DNA from 4 places in the Pseudomonas sp. GWSMS-1 genome. Region 1 is predicted to be linked to each of the others. Evidence: riboswitches for the same ligand, from Rfam matches in the RefSeq annotation. Region 1 holds a riboswitch; each other region holds the start of a gene.
What was found. Region 1 has a riboswitch for cobalamin ahead of ACEPAJ_RS18200 (energy-coupling factor ABC transporter permease). Riboswitches for the same ligand answer to the same signal wherever they lie in the genome.
Positions count from the first base shown of each region.

Region 2: another riboswitch for cobalamin. It lies ahead of btuB (TonB-dependent vitamin B12 receptor); the one in region 1 lies ahead of ACEPAJ_RS18200 (energy-coupling factor ABC transporter permease).
Region 3: another riboswitch for cobalamin. It lies ahead of ACEPAJ_RS02145 (TonB-dependent receptor domain-containing protein); the one in region 1 lies ahead of ACEPAJ_RS18200 (energy-coupling factor ABC transporter permease).
Region 4: another riboswitch for cobalamin. It lies ahead of cobW (cobalamin biosynthesis protein CobW); the one in region 1 lies ahead of ACEPAJ_RS18200 (energy-coupling factor ABC transporter permease).

Region 1 is NZ_JBMHHV010000005.1:3,079,296-3,083,502, reverse strand. It holds gene ACEPAJ_RS18205 (acyl-CoA dehydrogenase family protein) at 1-1,593, shown strand, start outside; cobalamin riboswitch at 1,695-1,902, shown strand; gene ACEPAJ_RS18200 (energy-coupling factor ABC transporter permease) at 1,958-2,638, shown strand; gene amn (AMP nucleosidase) at 3,002-4,207, shown strand, end outside.
Region 2 is NZ_JBMHHV010000005.1:1,672,962-1,677,168, reverse strand. It holds gene ACEPAJ_RS11315 (C40 family peptidase) at 1-21, shown strand, start outside; gene ACEPAJ_RS11310 (C40 family peptidase) at 183-707, shown strand; gene ACEPAJ_RS11305 (O-methyltransferase) at 741-1,403, shown strand; gene ACEPAJ_RS11300 (hypothetical protein) at 1,419-1,739, shown strand; cobalamin riboswitch at 1,805-2,033, shown strand; gene btuB (TonB-dependent vitamin B12 receptor) at 2,133-4,019, shown strand; gene ACEPAJ_RS11290 (hypothetical protein) at 4,030-4,207, shown strand, end outside.
Region 3 is NZ_JBMHHV010000003.1:245,336-249,542, forward strand. It holds partial or broken gene ACEPAJ_RS02140 (cobalamin-binding protein) at 1-508, shown strand, start outside; gene ACEPAJ_RS02145 (TonB-dependent receptor domain-containing protein) at 552-2,423, opposite strand; cobalamin riboswitch at 2,524-2,739, opposite strand; gene dxs (1-deoxy-D-xylulose-5-phosphate synthase) at 2,806-4,207, opposite strand, start outside.
Region 4 is NZ_JBMHHV010000005.1:3,900,304-3,904,510, reverse strand. It holds partial or broken gene ACEPAJ_RS21810 (YoaK family protein) at 1-251, shown strand, start outside; gene cobM (precorrin-4 C(11)-methyltransferase) at 305-1,060, opposite strand; gene ACEPAJ_RS21800 (cobalamin biosynthesis protein) at 1,057-1,494, opposite strand; cobalamin riboswitch at 1,584-1,778, shown strand; gene cobW (cobalamin biosynthesis protein CobW) at 1,879-2,934, shown strand; gene cobN (cobaltochelatase subunit CobN) at 2,941-4,207, shown strand, end outside.

The DNA.
Region 1 (4,207 bases):
GGCGCCAATCTGTACCGCGTGGACCTGCCGCTGCAGGAATGGACCCAGCGTTTTGGCGGTAGCTGGGCGGAGCAGCGTCTGGACGCATACGGTGGCCTAGCGGGCGGCGAGTTGATGGCCGCGGGCTTTCTCGCCAATGAACATAAACCGGTGTTCAAGAGCCATGACCGCTATGGTCATCGCGTGGACTTGGTGGAGTTTCACCCGGCCTATCATCAGTTGATGGGCGCGGCCATTGAGCATGGCCTGCCGTCCATGCCCTGGACTGATCCGCGCGCCGGCGCTCAGGTGGCTCGCGCAGCGATGAGCTACTTGCACAGCCAGGCCGACGCCGGCAGCGGTTGCCCGCTGACCATGACCTTCGCCAGTGTGCCGGCCCTCAAACTGCAGGCTGACGTCGCCGAGAAGTGGCTGCCGAAAATCCTCTCCACCCAGTACGACCCGCGCAACCTGCCGATTGAGCAGAAAACCGGGGCGACCATCGGCATGGCCATGACCGAGAAACAGGGTGGCACCGATGTGCGCGCCAACACCACGCAGGCGTATGCGGTGGGGCTTGGCGGGCCGGGGAAGGCGTATGAGTTGGTCGGCCATAAGTGGTTCTGCTCCGCGCCGATGTGCGATGCCTTCCTCACCCTGGCCTATACCGAGAAAGGCCTGACCTGTTTTCTGCTGCCGCGTCATCGCCCGGACGGCACGCGCAACGAGTTCTACATCCAGCGTCTGAAAAACAAGCTGGGTAATTGGTCGAACGCCTCCAGTGAGGTCGAATTCCGTGGCGCGTTGGCCTGGATGGTCGGCGAAGAGGGGCGCGGCGTGCCGACGATTATCGAGATGGTCGCGCTGACTCGCTTTGATTGCATGATCGGCTCCAGCGCCCTGATGCGTCAGGCGCTGACCCAGGCTGCGCACCATTGCGCGCATCGCCAAGTGGGCGGGCGCGTGCTTAGCGAGCAGCCGCTGATGCAGAACGTGCTGGCCGACCTGGCCCTGGAAAGCGAGGCGGCCCTGGCCCTGACCTTGCGCATGGGCAAGGCGCTGGATAACCCGCACGACGAACAGGAAGACAAGTTCGCCCGCCTGGTCACCGCAGTGGGCAAGTATTGGATCTGCAAACGGGCGCCGGCGATGATCAATGAAGCCGCCGAGTGCATGGGCGGCGCGGGCTATGTCGAAGACACTATCCTGCCGCGCCTGTACCGCGAAGCACCGGTCAACTCGACCTGGGAAGGCTCGGGCAATGTGCAGTGTTTAGATGTGCTGCGCGCACTGTCGAAGGAGCCGGGTGTGCTTGATGCGCTGTTTGTCGAGCTGGGCGATGGCCATGGCGATGCGCGTTTGAAAGCCCACATCAGCAAGCTGCAGGCGGACTTTCGTGACACCGCGGACATCCAGTATCGCGCCCGTCAACTCACGGAAGATGTAGCCCTGGCGCTGCAAGCCAAGTTATTGCTGGAGGCCGGTCATGCAGCGGTATCCGACGCCTTTATCGCCAGCCGCTTGGGCGGCCAGGGTGGCCGGGTTTATGGCACGTTGCCGCGCGGCATTGATGTCGGTGCACTGGTGGCGCGCAGTGCCGCACATCTGATTTAGGGCTTCGACCTCTCTAGCATGGGTGTTTGCGCGGATTGCTGGGCGCGCCTGAAACTTCAGCCGGGCCCAGCGTCGGGCGCTGTCATTTCTGCGTGCGGCCGGGTAAGGTGGCCGCCGATGGTTCCGCAGCGTGTTACGCGAGTGGATGAAAAGGGAACATGGTGGGTACTGCAACAGGTACCGAAGCCATGGCTGCCCCCGCAACTGTAAACGGTGAGCGACGCCCCAATGCCACTGGCCGCAAGGTCGGGAAGGCGGGCGAAGTGTTAAGCCGTGAGCCAGGAGACCTGCCATCGACGCCGGGCACTGATGCCCAATCCCTCAATCCAGATCATCGCGCGGTGGGCGCGGTACAGGAATCTCTATGCACATCGAACCCGAAGTCGTTACTGGCGCCAAACTCTTCCTCAGTTATGCAACCGCAGCAGGTGCCTTTGGCCTCACGGCCAAGCTTGCCCTCGACAGCATCCGCAGCAACGGCGGCATTGCTGCCCTGGCCTTGCGTAGCCTGCTGACCACCGCGTTGGTGTTCTGTTTCTTCGAAGTCTTCCCGCATCAGGCGGTGGGCGTTTCCGAGGTGCACCTGATCCTCGGCTCGACCCTGTTGCTGCTGTTCGGCGCCGGTGCAACGGCTGTCGGTCTGTCGCTTGGTCTGCTGCTGCAGGGGCTGCTGTTCGCGCAGTTTGACCTGCCGCAATACGGCATGAACGTCACGACCTTGCTGGTGCCGTTGTGGGGTATCAGTCTGCTGGCCAAGCGCATCATCGCGCCGGGCACCGCCTATGTGGACCTCTCTTACAAACAGGCACTGGCGCTGTCGACGGCCTATCAGGGTGGCATCGTCGCCTGGGTGGCTTTCTGGGCGGTCTATGGTAACGGCTTCTCCGGCGAGAACCTGGCTGCAGTAGGCAGCTTCGGTCTGGCCTATATGAGCGTGATCCTGATCGAGCCGCTGGTCGACTTGGGTGTGCTGGCCGCTGCCAAGGCGTTCTCTGGTTATAGCCGCGGTCCGCTGTTCAACACGCGCTTGCACCAGCCGGCCTGATCAAGCTCCTTTAAGCCTGCTGGAATCATGCTTCAGTGGCCCGAGACGGGTTACTGAAGCACAGCTAAGCCTTAGGCTGAACCACAGTGAGGCCTGTCTTGGCGTGTGGCCAAACGCGCCGCTCGGCGTAATGCCTAGCGCAGTTGCTGTGCATTCCCGGTGCTCGTTGCTTGGCTTGTTCCCTTTGGGTCATCCGTGCCTGCGACGCATTGGCGTGCTACCCCCCTCCCTCCAAAAAAACGCTGCCCGATGACCTGTAGGTGCTACTCAAGTAGCGCTGCCTGCACAGGCAACGCCGCGCTATCGCCCGTGCCGCGTATCAGGGCAAGATAGAGCCATTCCGTTCAGCCAGGAAGGTGCCTTGTGAACCCTTGTTCCGATGACTTTATTGTTGCCAATACCGCTGAAGAGGCGGTGGATCGACTGGCCGCCCTGCATCTGCAAGCGACGAATGGCTTGAGTGCGGCGCTTAAGCGCTACTTGAAAGAACGCATCAAGCCCGATGCCGCTGAGCAGAGCCAATTTCGTTACCCCGAGTTGCGCCTGACCTACCTCTGTCAGGGCGAGGCGCCGACCACTGTGCGCGCCTATGCCAAGGTGCAGGTGCCCGGCACCTACAGCGTTACCGTGACTCATCCGGCGGCGTTCCGTAAGTACCTGCTGGAGCAGTTGTGCCCGCTGATGAGCGACTTCACCGTGAAGGTCGAGGTGGGCGTCAGCCAGCAGAATATTCCCTACCCTTATGTGGTGGAGCAGGGGGATGAGCTGGCTGGCTCCGGGGTGACAGCAGCCGAGTTGGCGCGGGTATTTCCCAGTACCGACTTGTCTGCGGCCACCGATGGCACCGCCGACGGCTTGTATGACTGGGAAAACACCGACCCGCTGCCGCTGGCGCTGTTCGACGCCGCGCGGGTGGACTTCTCTCTGCGCCGTCTGGTGCATTACACCGGCAGCGACTGGCGCCATGTGCAGCCGTGGATTCTGCTGACCAACTACCACCGCTATGTTGACCAATTTATCCGCCACGGTCTGGACATGCTGGTCGGTGAGTCGCGGTTCACCCGCATGGTGCTGCCGGGCAATGTGGTGATCGAGCGTGGCATGGCCGAAGGCGAAATGCAGGCGATTATCGAGAACGTCATCTGGCACCGTTACCAGATGCCGGCCTATCACCTGCAGGCGGATGATGGCCACGGCATCACCTTGGTCAATATCGGTGTCGGGCCATCCAACGCGAAGAACATTACCGACCACCTGGCTGTGTTGCGACCGCACTGCTGGCTGATGATCGGCCACTGTGGCGGCCTGCGGCAGTCGCAGACCATTGGCGATTACGTGCTGGCTCACGCCTACATGCGCCGCGACGGCATTCTCGACCGCGTTCTGCCTCCGCATATCCCGCTGCCGGCTCTTGCCGAGGTGCAGCAGGCGTTGCAGGAGGCCGCCAAGCTGGTGACTGGCGAGCAGGGCGACGAACTGAAAAAGCGCCTACGTACGGGCACCGTGCTGACTTACGACGACCGTAACTGGGAGCTGCGCTGGGCTCAGGAGCGCCCGCTTATCAACCTG
Region 2 (4,207 bases), 1.4 Mb from region 1:
TCGCTCGTACGTAACCCTTGAGTGCGGCGTGCAGCGGCCGTAACGTTAAGGTCGCTGTAGCCCGTTATCCTCTCTGACGTATCTCGATAGATTTCAACAACCTGCCAAGCAAAGCTAAAGCTTGCACTCGCATGTGCAAGCCGGCAGAGTAGGGCGCATCCCGGCTCAGGATCGCCTTGTCCATGACCGCATTCTCCCGTATCAGCTTGATTGTGTTGGCCGCGCTGCTTAGCGCCTGCGCGAGTCAAGCGCCCGCGCCAACCCCGCAACCCACTGTTTATCAGCCCATCAGCAGCTTTAACGGCAATGCTGATGATGTGCTATTTCGTGCGCTGGGCTTGGTAGGCACGCCCTATCGCTATGGCGGTAATACCCCCGAAGGCGGCTTCGACTGCAGCGGCTTGATCGGCTTTGTTTACCGTGATGCCGCAGGCATCAAGCTGCCGCGCACTACCCGTGAGCTGATCAGCATGCGCGCCCCAGGCATTGGGCGCGATGCGCTGCAAAGCGGTGATCTGGTGTTTTTTGCCACCAGTGGCGGCAGCCAGGTCAGCCATGCGGGTATTTATGTCGGCAATGGCCGCTTCGTGCATGCGCCCTCCAGCGGCGGCACTGTGCGCCTGGACAGCCTGAGCAATACGTATTGGCAGCGTACTTACTTGAATGCCAAGCGTGTGTTCACCCCGGAGCTGGCGGGTAACCCCTGAGGCCCAGCCCTGGGTATTTGTAGAGGGGCTTTTATGACCACTCAAACGCTTAATCTCGATGCTGATCTCTATCAGTACCTGCTGGATGTATCGCTGCGCGAGACGCCACTGCTCAAGCGTCTGCGCGAAGAAACCGCTCTGCTGACTCATTCACGCTGGCAAATCGCCCCCGAGCAGGGCCAGTTCATGGCCTTGTTGGTACAGCTGATCGGCGCGCGGCGGATTGTCGAAGTCGGCACCTTCACCGGTTACAGCGCTATCTGTATGGCCCAGGCCATGCCGAGCGATGGCCACTTGATTTGTTGCGACATTCCCGGCGGCTACAACGCCACGGCCAAACGTTACTGGGCTGAGGCGGGCCTCGCTGAGCGTATTGAGCTGCGGCTAGCGCCGGCGCTGCAAACCCTGGAAGCGCTTGCAGCTGAAGGGCTGACAGGGCGTATTGATCTGCTGTTTATCGACGCCGACAAAGCCAACTATCCGGCTTATTTGGAGCACGCCCTGCGTCTGGTACGTCAGGGTGGGCTGATTCTGTTCGACAACACCTTGTGGAGTGGCCGGGTGCTTGAACAGAGCCCCGAGGGCGCTGACACCCGAGCGATTCAGGCGCTCAACTTGGCGCTGCGTGATGACCCGCGCATCGACCTGTCCCTGCTACCGCTCGGCGATGGCCTGAGCCTGTGCCGTAAACGCTGAGCCGGCGTTGCTTGTATGCCCGAACCGATTCGCCTGCCCGAACAACCTGACGCCTGTGAACTTTGCGCCCGCGCTGCGCTGCTGACGCGCCATCACTTGATCCCCAAGGCACTGCACAACAAGGTTTACGTGCAAAAACGCTTCGGCAAAAGTGAGCGCATCAGCGCCACGCTCTGGGTGTGCCGTGCCTGTCACAACCAGATCCATCGGCTGTTCAGCGAAAAAGAGCTGGCGCTGACCTACAACAATCGTGACAGCCTGCTCAGTGATGAGCGCTTGCGTACCTTTGTTGAGTGGTTGGCGAGCAAGCCGGCGGGTTTTATGCCGCGGCATTGAGTGGCACGTGAGGCGTCGGCGCTATGCGCGGCGTTATGCGTTGACGCTCTGTATGCAAGTCTCTACCCTGCGCGCCTGCAACAGGTGCCCCAAACGCATAGCGTTCAAAGGGTGAAACAGGGAAGCCGGTGCGTTACGTGTTAACCACGCAACTATTTCGGCGCTGCCCCCGCAACGGTAAACGAGTCAAAGATCGCCACTAGCCACTGTGCCCACCGGCATGGGAAGGCGCGATCCGGGAACCTCAAGGTTCCACTCGTAAGCCCGGAGACCGGCCTGCTGCATCCACGGCATTGCGGAGGGCGTTGCCGGGCTGATGTGGCTGTATTGCTGCTCTATCTGCCTATGCTGTTCTCCCAATGTTTTATTCAGCAGTATCGCGCGGGCGGCGCGATGGAGAATCAGGCATTGTTTCGCACCTTTTATAAACGTCCGGCCGTTCTTTTATGGCTGGGCTGTAGTCCTTTTTTAACGGCACAAGCAGAACCCCTCAACCTCGCTCAGCAGGTGGTCACCGCCACGCGTACGGCTACGCCGTTGGTCTCGGTGGCGTCGAGCAGTGTGATTACCCGTGAAGATATCGAGCGCAGCCAGGCGCAGAGCGTGCCGGACATGCTGCGCGGCCTCGCCGGTGTGCAGATCGTTAGCAATGGCGGCCGCGGCAAAAGCACCTCGTTGTACCTGCGTGGCACCAGTGAAAAGCAGCTATTGGTGCTGATTGACGGGGTTAAGGTGGGTTCCGCCACCTCCGGTGCTGCCGCCCTGCAGGACATTCCATTAGCGCTGGTCGAACGCATTGAGGTGGTGCGCGGCCCGCGTTCCAGTCTGTATGGTTCCGAGGCGCTCGGCGGGGTGATTCAAATTTTCACCCGGCGCGGCGCAAAGCAGGGGCTCAAACCTTACCTGGCGTTGGGTACCGGCACGCGCTCCAGCCACAGCGCTAATGCTGGCCTGGCCGGTGGTTCGCAGAATGGTTGGTTTGACCTTGGCGTGAGCAGCGAAGATACCGACGGGATTAATGCCCGCGCTTACCGGCCTAGCGCCGTAGGTGCCTACGAGCCAGACGCCGATGGCTATCGCCAGCTGGCCGGTTCATTGCGCGGTGGCTACCGCTTCGTTAACGGCCTGGAGCTGGACGGCAGTTGGTTGCAATCGAGCATCCACAGCGACCAGGACCTGCGCAGCAGCTCCGGCAAAACCGGGCGCTTCAGCTATGCCGATGGAGAGCAACAGGTGCTTGGCGGGCGTGCCCGTTTCACTCCCTTAGAGCCCTGGGATGTGACCTTGCAGGCCGGTCACAGCGAAGATCGCACCGACAACTTCCGGGATGGAGGTTTTTACTCGCGCTTCGACACCGAGCGCGACACCTTTGCTTGGCAGAACGACTTTAGCCTGACGCCCGAGCAACTGTTGAGCCTGGGTTTTGATTACCAGCAGGACCGTATCGACACATCCGACACCTATGCTGAGGACTCCCGCGATAATCGCGGTTATTACACTCAGTACCAGGGCCGTTTCGGTCGACATGGCGTGTCCGTCGGGTTGCGCCGCGACGACAACCAGCAGTTCGGCGAGCACGATACTGGCAACCTAGGCTGGAGCTACGAGCTCAGCGAAAGTCTGACGTTGAGTGCTGCCTACGGTACCGCCTTCCGTGCGCCGACCTTTAATGACCTGTATACCCCGAACAGCGGTTCCACCGCGGGTAACCCCGACCTTAAACCGGAAAAGTCGGAAAACTACGAGCTCGGCCTGCAGGGCGATGCTGGCTGGGGTGAATGGCGTCTCAGCGTTTTTGAAAACCAGATCGACGACCTGATTGTTTGGGCCGGTAGTAAGCCGATGCGCCCACAGAACGTCGAATCCGCGCGTATTCGCGGCCTCGAGTCGAGTGCGCGTACGCAGCTGGAGAATTGGGACCTAGCAGCCACCCTGACGCTGCTCGACCCGCAGGACCGTAGCCAGGAAAACCATGGACATCAGTTGGCGCGGCGAGCCAAGCGCACCTTCAATATCGACGCCGACCGCCGCATCGGCTCGTTTGGCGTCGGTGCCACGTTGTTCGCTGCCAGCCAGCGGTTTAACGACGCCAGCAACACCGAAGATTCACGCCTGCCCGGCTATGCCTTGGTCGATCTGCGTGGCGAGTACCACATCGACAGCGAATGGCGTCTGCAGGCCAAGGTCAGCAACCTCTTCGACCGTGACTACGAAACGGCGCAGACCTACGAACAACCTGGCCGCGCCTTTTACCTGACCCTGCGCTACCAAGCGCTCTGAGGAGATACCCATGCCCATTCTTTCAACCCGTGCTCAGCTACTAACGGGCATCGTCCTGGCGTTGCTGCTGGCCATGACGCGTGGCAGTCACTTCGCCAGCATCAACCTGCCCAGCGCCTCCTGGGCGGTGTTTTTCCTGGCCGGCGTGCTGTTGCGACCACGCTGGGTTTTTGCTGGCCTGTTTGTGC
Region 3 (4,207 bases), on a different contig from region 1:
CTTTGGCATCCCTATGTTGGTCGTTAAACCGCGCAAGCTGGCCGACCTGGCGCAACAGTTTGTCGAGATCGGTACGCGTATCGGTCGTGCCGAACAAGGTTTGCGCCTGCAGCAGCAATTTCTTGATGGGATGGCTGGTTTAGCTCAACGCTATCGCCGTCCACAGCCACTGCGGGTGTTTTACCAGGTCTGGGATGTACCGATGTATACCCTTGGCGGCCAGCAGATTATTAGCGATGCCCTGCGTGTTTGTGGTGCCGAAAATATCTTTGCCGACCTGAGCCTGCCGGCTCCGCAAGTGAGTGTCGAGGCCGTCTTGCAGCGCAACCCCGAGGTGATTCTGGCCGGCAGCCAGGCGCAACTAGATGCCTGGCGTAACTGGCCAGTCGTGCGCGCGGTTGAGCTGGATCAGCTCTGGTTAGTGCCCGATGATGGCCTGGAACGGCCAAGCTTTCAGATGTTGGGGGCGATGGAGCGTCTGTGTCAGGTGCTGGCCAGCGCGCACTAAGCCCCGCATGTTGCGGGGCTTAGTGCGCGTTTCAGTTGGCGCCTCAGAGCTGAGGCGTCCAAGTCACGGCAAACAGTGCAGTGCGCCCTTCGGTGTTGAAACCGTAGCGGCCATTGTTGGTTTTGTAAGTTGCTTCGGCATAATCCTTGTCGAAGATGTTATTCAGCTTCAGGTTGAATGCCACCTCCTGGCTCGCTTGCCAGGCACCGCGCAGGCTGAGCAGGCCATAGCCACTCAGCTCTTGGGTGTTATCGGCGTCGTCGTAGCGGCCACTGACTGCACGCCAGCTGATGCCGGCAGAAAAAGCGCCGAACTCGCGATCCAGATCCATGCTCAGCGTGCGTTTGGCGCGGCGAGCGAGGGTGTTGCCCGTGTCGCGATCACGTGGGTCGATCAGCGCGAGTGCCAAGTTGCCCTGCCAGCCGAATAGCTCCTGCTTTAGCGCAGCTTCGAAGCCATTGATGCGAGCGGTCTGCACATTCTGCGGAATAAAGTTCTGGTCGAGAACAATCGCGTCTTGCAGGTCGATGCGGTACAGCGACAGTTCCAGCGCGCCGGTTTCACTGTAGCGGTTGCGCCATAGCGCTTCATAGCTTTTGGAGGTTTCTGGCTTAAGGTCGGGGTTGGCGCTGGCGGAGCAAAAGCCGCCGAAGCAGAAGTCGGGGTAATACAGGTCGTTGAAGGTCGGTGCGCGGAAGCCTTCGCTGTAGGACAGGATCAAATCGTTTTTGTGACTGAACGGCACAGTTAGCGCCGCGCTCCAGGTGTTTTCGCTGCCGAACTGCTGGTTCCTGTCATGGCGCAGACCCAGCTCAGTAGAAAAAGAGTCGGCGTTGTAGCGGTGTTGGATAAAGCCTGCCTGGTTCCAGCGCGAGTCCTCAGTAAAGTCCTCGCTGCCATTCACGCGATCCTCATACCAGTCGGCACCCAGCAGCACTTGATGGCGCTCGTTGAGGGTCAGGGTGTTCACCCAGTTGACCGAGTCGCGGTAGGTATTAAAGCTGTAGAACGAGAATGCGCTGGCGTTTGTCTGGTCGTTGCCGGTGTCGCGCTTGTCCTCGCTGTGGCCGAATTCCAGGCGACTATTCCAGGTGTCGTTGATGTTGCCATCGATGTGGCTGGACAGGCTGCTCAGCTGGAAGTCGGTAGTGGGCAGTGAGGCGCTGAAGAGGTCTTCGAACTCGGCTTGGCCGCGTTGATCGAGCGCGCTGAATCCGACTTTCAAATCGTCATTGAAGCGGTGCGAGAGGTTCAGGCTCAGCGATTTATTGCGATAGGCATCGTCATCGCCGTTGGCTCCGAAGTTATCGCGGGTGGCGTCGATCCCCTGGGTTTCATCGAGGGCGGCGCCCAGGTTGAAGCGGGTCTGTGCATCGCGGCCGGACAGGCCAAGGCTGCGCTCGAAGGTCTGGTTGCTGCCGGCGCCAAAGCGTACATAGGGCTTGAGGCCGTCACCGCTGCCTTGGCGGGTGAAAATCTGCACGACGCCACCGATGGCATCCGAGCCATAGAGCGCCGAACGCGCGCCGCGTACGACTTCAACGCGCTCAATCTGCTCCGGGCTGAGGAACTCCAGACTGCTGGTGCCGCTGGAGGCAGCAGAAATGCGCTGGCCGTCTACCAGGACGAGGGTTTGTGCAGTTGAGGTGCCGCGCACGAACAGACCGGTCTGGCTACCTGCTCCGCCGGTACGGCTGACGCTGACGCCGGGCACGCGCTCAAGCAGCTCTGCCGCGCTGCGCACTTGCAAGCGTTCAATATCTTTGCGGGTAAATACTGTAGTTGCAGCGGTCGCCTGTTGGATTGGTTCAGCATACCGCCCGGATGTCACAACCAATGGCTGCAATTGGAGTGGGTTCGCATGAGCAGTCAGCGGCGCAAGCACCACGGCCAGGGCAAGGCGGGACAATTTCACGTAGAGAATCCTCAAAAGGTCGGAAGACTTTTGAGGAGGGCAGGTGCAAGAACGGGCGCGCGGACGCAGCCTGAGCTTGACGGTGATGCCCTCCGCAACACCAGTCACATCCAATAAGGCCGGTCTCCGGGCTCTCGACGTGCGCCGCTTCGCCTTCCCGGGGTAGCCCAGTGGCGGATGAAGCTGCGTGCAGACTCGCTCTGCGGTCGATTACCGTTGCGGGGGCAGCGCCGGGATAGCTCTTTATGAGCGCACCGGCTTCCCGTTTAACGCCGCTTTACGGATAAAGAGGCGCACCTTGTTGGAAGTAAAACGTCGCGCACCTTAATGCGCGGTGGGATGAACTACAAGCAAGCGGCGTTCAGCGCTGGATGAGCGGTACTCATACAGCCTGTAGTGCGAGCCGGGCGCGTATAGCCGCTTCGATGCCGGCAGCATCCAGCCCACACTCGGCGAGCATCTGCGTGGGTTTGGCGTGCTCGACGTAGTAGTCAGGCAGGCCCAGGTGCAGCAGCGGTTTGAGGATGTTCTCGCGGGCAAGGAACTCGCTGACCGCACTGCCGGCACCGCCCATCACGCTGTTCTCTTCAATCGTTACCAGCAGTTGATGGCTGGCGGCCAGTTCGCGTACCAGGGCTTCGTCCAGCGGTTTGACAAAGCGCATGTCGACTACGGTGGCATCGAGCGTTTCGCCGACCTTGAGTGCTTCGCTCAGTTGTACGCCGAACACAAGTAGGGCGGTTTGTTTGCCCTGGCGGCGGATGATGCCTTTGCCAATTTCAAGAGGCTCAAGGCCTGGCTCGATGGGCGCATTAGGGCCTGTGCCGCGCGGGTAGCGTACGGCTGCCGGGCCATCGAACAGGTGGCCGGTGGTGAGCATGCGGCGCAGTTCGTTCTCGTCACTCGGCGTCATCACCAGCATGCCGGGGATACAGCGCAGGTAGGAAATATCGAAGCTGCCGGCGTGGGTCGGGCCGTCTTCGCCAACCAGGCCTGCACGGTCGATGGCGAACAGCACGTCGAGGTGTTGTACGGCTACGTCATGAATCAGCTGGTCATAGGCACGCTGGAGGAAGGTCGAGTAGATCGCAACCACCGGCTTAACCCCGTCGCAGGCCATGCCGGCGGCCAGGGTCACCGCGTGCTGTTCGGCGATGGCCACGTCGAAATAGCGCTCGGGGTAACGCTCGCTGAACGCCACCAAATCCGAGCCTTCTTTCATCGCCGGGGTTATACCGACCAGGCGCGGGTCTTGCGCGGCCATGTCGCACAGCCACTGACCGAATACGCTGGAATATTTCGGGCCTGTTGGCTGCTTGGCCACGGGCGGGGCGTTGATTGGCTCCAGCTTGGTGATCGCGTGATAGCCAATCGGGTCGGCCTCGGCTGGCGCAAAGCCCTTACCTTTCTTGGTCACCACGTGCAGGAACTGCGGACCGTCGAGGTCACGCATATTGCGCAGGGTGGCGAGCAGGCTGGGCAGGTCGTGGCCGTCGATCGGGCCGATGTAGTTCCAGCCGAGTTCTTCGAACAGGGTGCCGGAGACCAGCATGCCCTTGGCATGTTCTTCAGTTTTGCGCGCGATCTCCCAGGCGCCGGGCAGCTTGGACAGCACTTTCTTGCTGCCTTCACGCATGTTGGCGTAGGTACGACTGGAGAGGATCTTGGCCAGGTAAGTGGACAGACCGCCGACATTTTTCGAGATCGACATGTCGTTGTCGTTGAGCACCACCAGCATGTTGGCTTTGACGTCGCTGGCGTGATTCAGCGCCTCGAAGGCCATG
Region 4 (4,207 bases), 820 kb from region 1:
TCACCGGAATCATCACTGATATCGGCATCGAGCTGGGCAAGCTGTTCTATTGGAATCGCACGCGCGGGCCTGAAATAGCCCGGGTGATGGCCGACCGTCAGCGGTTGCGGGTGCTCAGCCTGTTGGCGCTGTACTTCTTCCTTGGTGGGGTGATCGGCGCACTGGGTTTCAGCTACCTGGGGTACATCGCCACCGTGCCGCTGGCCTTGCTGTTGGTGTTGCTGGCCAGCGTGCCGGCGCTGGATGACCTGCTGTCACTCGCGCGGCGGGCGCTACGCCGCTGAAGTCGCCCGGTTGGTAATGCTCAAGCGTCTGACGACCTGAACAGATGACGATGCTCGGCGTTATACAGCGCCGAGTCGGCGAACTGTTCGGCGTGCAGCACGCGGCCGACGAGGATCAGTGCAGTACGGCGAAAGCCCTTGGCGCGCACCTGCTCCTCGATGGTGGCGAGCGTGCCACTGACCCAATCCTGATCCGGCCAGCTGGCCCGGTGCACCACCGCAATCGGACAGTCCGCTCCGTAGTGCGGCAGCAATTCGTCAACGATCTTACTTAGGTGTACCACGCCGAGGTGAATGGCCATGGTCGCACCGTGGTGCGCCAGATCACTCAGCTGCTCGCCCGCCGGCATCTCCGACTTGCTCGCATAGCGGGTGAGAATCAGCGTCTGTGACACCTCGGGCAGGGTCAGTTCGCTTTCCAGCAGGGCGGCGCAAGCAGCGGTGGCAGTGACGCCGGGAATGATCTGGAAGGGAATTTCCAGCCGACGCAGGTGGCGGATCTGTTCGCCAATCGCGCCATACAGCGACGGGTCGCCGGAATGCACGCGGGCCACGTCCTGGCCTGTGCTGTGCGCCTGGGCAATCAGCTCGATAATTTCATCCAGATGCAGTTCAGCGGTGTTCACCACCTGCTCAGCGCTATGGCCTTCCAACACCGCTGCCGGCACCAGCGAGCCGGCGTAGAGAATCACCGGGCAGCTGTGTAACAGGCGCTGGCCTTTGACGGTGATCAGCTCGGGGTCGCCGGGGCCGGCACCGATAAAGTAGACGGTCATGAAAAATCCTTGGCTGCAATCGACGCCAGCGCGCAGGTGGCGCTGGCATTACGGGTTTTGCCGCCGAGCAGGCGGGCAGGTTGGTCGCCTAGGCGTTCGGCCAGCGCCAGGGCGCAAGGTTCGGCGACTGCCGGACTACCGGTGGCGGCCAGGGTAATCGGCGAGCCTTGAACACCTAACTGATAGGGCTGCAGTTCTTCCGAGCTGAAACAGCTCAGCTGCAGGCCGAGGCGTTTGGCCAGTGCCTGCAGGGCCGGCTCGTCACGCTTGTGCGTGATGCTCGCCAGCCCCGCCAAGTTATCCACAGTCAGGCCATGCGCCTGCAGGCTGTCGAGCAGCAATGTGGATAAGTCCTCCAGGCTGCAGTCGCTGCGACATCCGAGCCCGGCGACCACTTGAATAGCAGCGGGGCAGTTATCGACAGGGCTGGGCATGATCTACGGCGCTCGGTTTGTGCGGCGGCGTAGCTGATCATGGCGGCTCTTACCGGTCAACCGTGATTGACCGGCCGTCATGGTCTGCGTAGCCTTGCCGCGTTCGAGGTTCTTCGCGGCTCTGCCGCGAAGCTAAGAGGGAACAAGGTGAATGCCTTGGCTGCCCCCGCAACTGTGAACGGTCGAAAGCCCTTCAATACACCACTGCCATGGGCGGGAAGGTAGAAGGGTCGCGCAGCGCGCAGACCGTGAGCCAGGAGACCTGCCTCGTCACGTTTTCGACAACCGGGCGGGGTGATCCGGTGGTGTTGGCTGACGCCCCGTGGCTGTCATGTCTGTGCCGCCTCCTGCTCGTCTTTCTTTCGACGTCACGCAGGACTCGCCATGCAAACCCTCGGCAAACTTCCCGTCACCATCGTTACCGGCTTTCTCGGTGCCGGTAAAACCACCTTGCTGCGCCACATGCTGGAAAACGCGGGCGGTCGGCGTATCGCTGTGATCGTCAACGAGTTCGGCGAGCTGGGCATCGACGGCGAAATCCTCAAACAGTGCTCCATCGGTTGCAGCGAAGAAGAAGCCAACGGCCGCGTCTTTGAGCTGGCCAACGGCTGTTTGTGCTGCACCGTGCAGGAAGAGTTTTTTCCGGTGATGCGCGAGTTGGTGGCACGCCGTGGCGACCTCGACCATATCCTGATTGAAACCTCCGGTCTGGCCCTGCCCAAGCCGCTGGTTCAGGCCTTCAACTGGCCAGAAATCCGTAACGCCTGCACCGTTGATGCGGTGATCACTGTGGTCGACAGCCCGGCTGTGGCCGCCGGCACCTTCGCTGCCTTCCCTGATCAGGTTGATCAGCAGCGCAAGCTTGACCCAAACCTCGACCACGAATCGCCGTTGCATGAGCTGTTCGCCGACCAACTGGCAAGTGCTGACCTAGTCATCCTTAATAAAGCCGACCTGCTCGACGCCGACGCCCTGGCAGCGGTGCGCGCCGAAGTGGCGGAAGAGTTGCCGCCAGCGGTGAAAATCATCGCAGCCCACGGCGGTGAACTGCCGCTGAACGTGCTGCTGGGCCTGAACTGCGAAACCGAGCTGCACATTGAAGGCCGCAAAACCCACCATGACCTAGAAGGGCATGAAGATCACGATCACGACGAATTCGACTCGTTCCACGTGGAACTACCGGAGGCCGAGGAGGCGCGTTTGCTGGGCGCATTGAAGGACGCAGTGGCCAAGCATGGCATTCTGCGCATCAAGGGTTTCGCGGCGATTCCCGGCAAGCCGATGCGCTTGCTGCTGCAAGGTGTTGGTCAGCGTTTCGACAAGCACTTCGACCGCGCCTGGCAGGCCGATGAAGCACGGGTCAGCCGCTTGATTGTCATCGGTCAGCAGCTTGATCAGGCCGCTATCACCGCTGAATTGCAGGCGGCACTGGCGAACTAAGCCCCCATGCACCTAATCCGTACCCAGCCTGGCAGCCAAGTGCCGGTCGACAGCATCGCCGACCTCGGCCAGACCCCGGCCGAGCTGGTGATTCTCTGCACCGGCGATTCGCAGCTGTCGTTGCTGGCAGAGGTGGCGCGGCAGTTACCCGAGGATTACCCGAGCCTGCGCCTAGCCAGTCCGGCGCAGCTGAGCAATCACGCCTCGGTGGACCTTTATGTCGAGCAGGTGCTGCAACACGCCAAGGTCATCCTGATTGCCGTGCACGGCGGCGTCAGTTACTGGCGCTACGGCATCGAGCGTTTGGTTGAGCTGGCCGAGCGCGGTGCGCGGGTGATTATGGTGCCTGGCTGCGACAACCCTGACCCCGAGCTGATGGGCCTGAGCAATGTGCCGCAGGCTGAGGCCGAGCGGCTCTGGCAGTTCCTCCGTCAGGGCGGCGCGCAGAATGCTCGGCAGCTGTTTAATTGCACCGCTAGCCAGTGGTTGCAACGAGACTATGCCTGGGTCGAGCCGCAGCCGTTGCCGCGCGTGGGCCTGTATCACCCGCAGCAGGCCAGCGCGGTGTTGGCCGACTGGCAGGTCAATTGGCAAGCCGCTGCGCCGGTGGTGGCGCTGCTGTTTTATCGCACCCAGGTGCAGGCGGCAAACACCGGCTTTATCGACGTGTTCTGCCAATGCTTGCAGGCTCAGGGTCTGAATCCGCTGCCGATTGCCGTGGCCAGCCTCAAGGAGGCCGCCTGCCTAGCCCAGGTCGAAACCTGGCTGGATGACACCGGCACGGCGCTGATCATCAACACCACCGCGTTCGCCTTGTCCAACCCGGAAGCGCCGAGTGCGCGGCCATTCCGCCGCGATATCCCGGTGCTGCAGGCCATTTGCTCGCTGGATAACCATGCGCAGTGGCACGCCAGCGCCCAGGGCCTGGGCTCGCGTGACCTGGCCATGCATGTCGTGTTGCCCGAGCTGGACGGCCGGCTGATCACCCAGCCGATCAGCTTTAAAGGCCTGGCCTGGCGCAGTGAGCGCAGCCAGAGCGATGTGGTGTGTTATCAGCCGCATTTAGCGGGGATGGATTTTGTCGCTGAGCTGGCGCGCAACTGGATCGCCCTGGCCGACAAGGCCAACGCCGACAAACGCATCGCCCTGGTGCTGGCCAACTATCCGACCCGCGACGGGCGCATCGGCAACGGCGTCGGCCTGGACACCCCGGCGGCGGCGCTGAACATCCTCCAGACCATGCAGCAGCAGGGTTACCCGGTGGATAACCTGC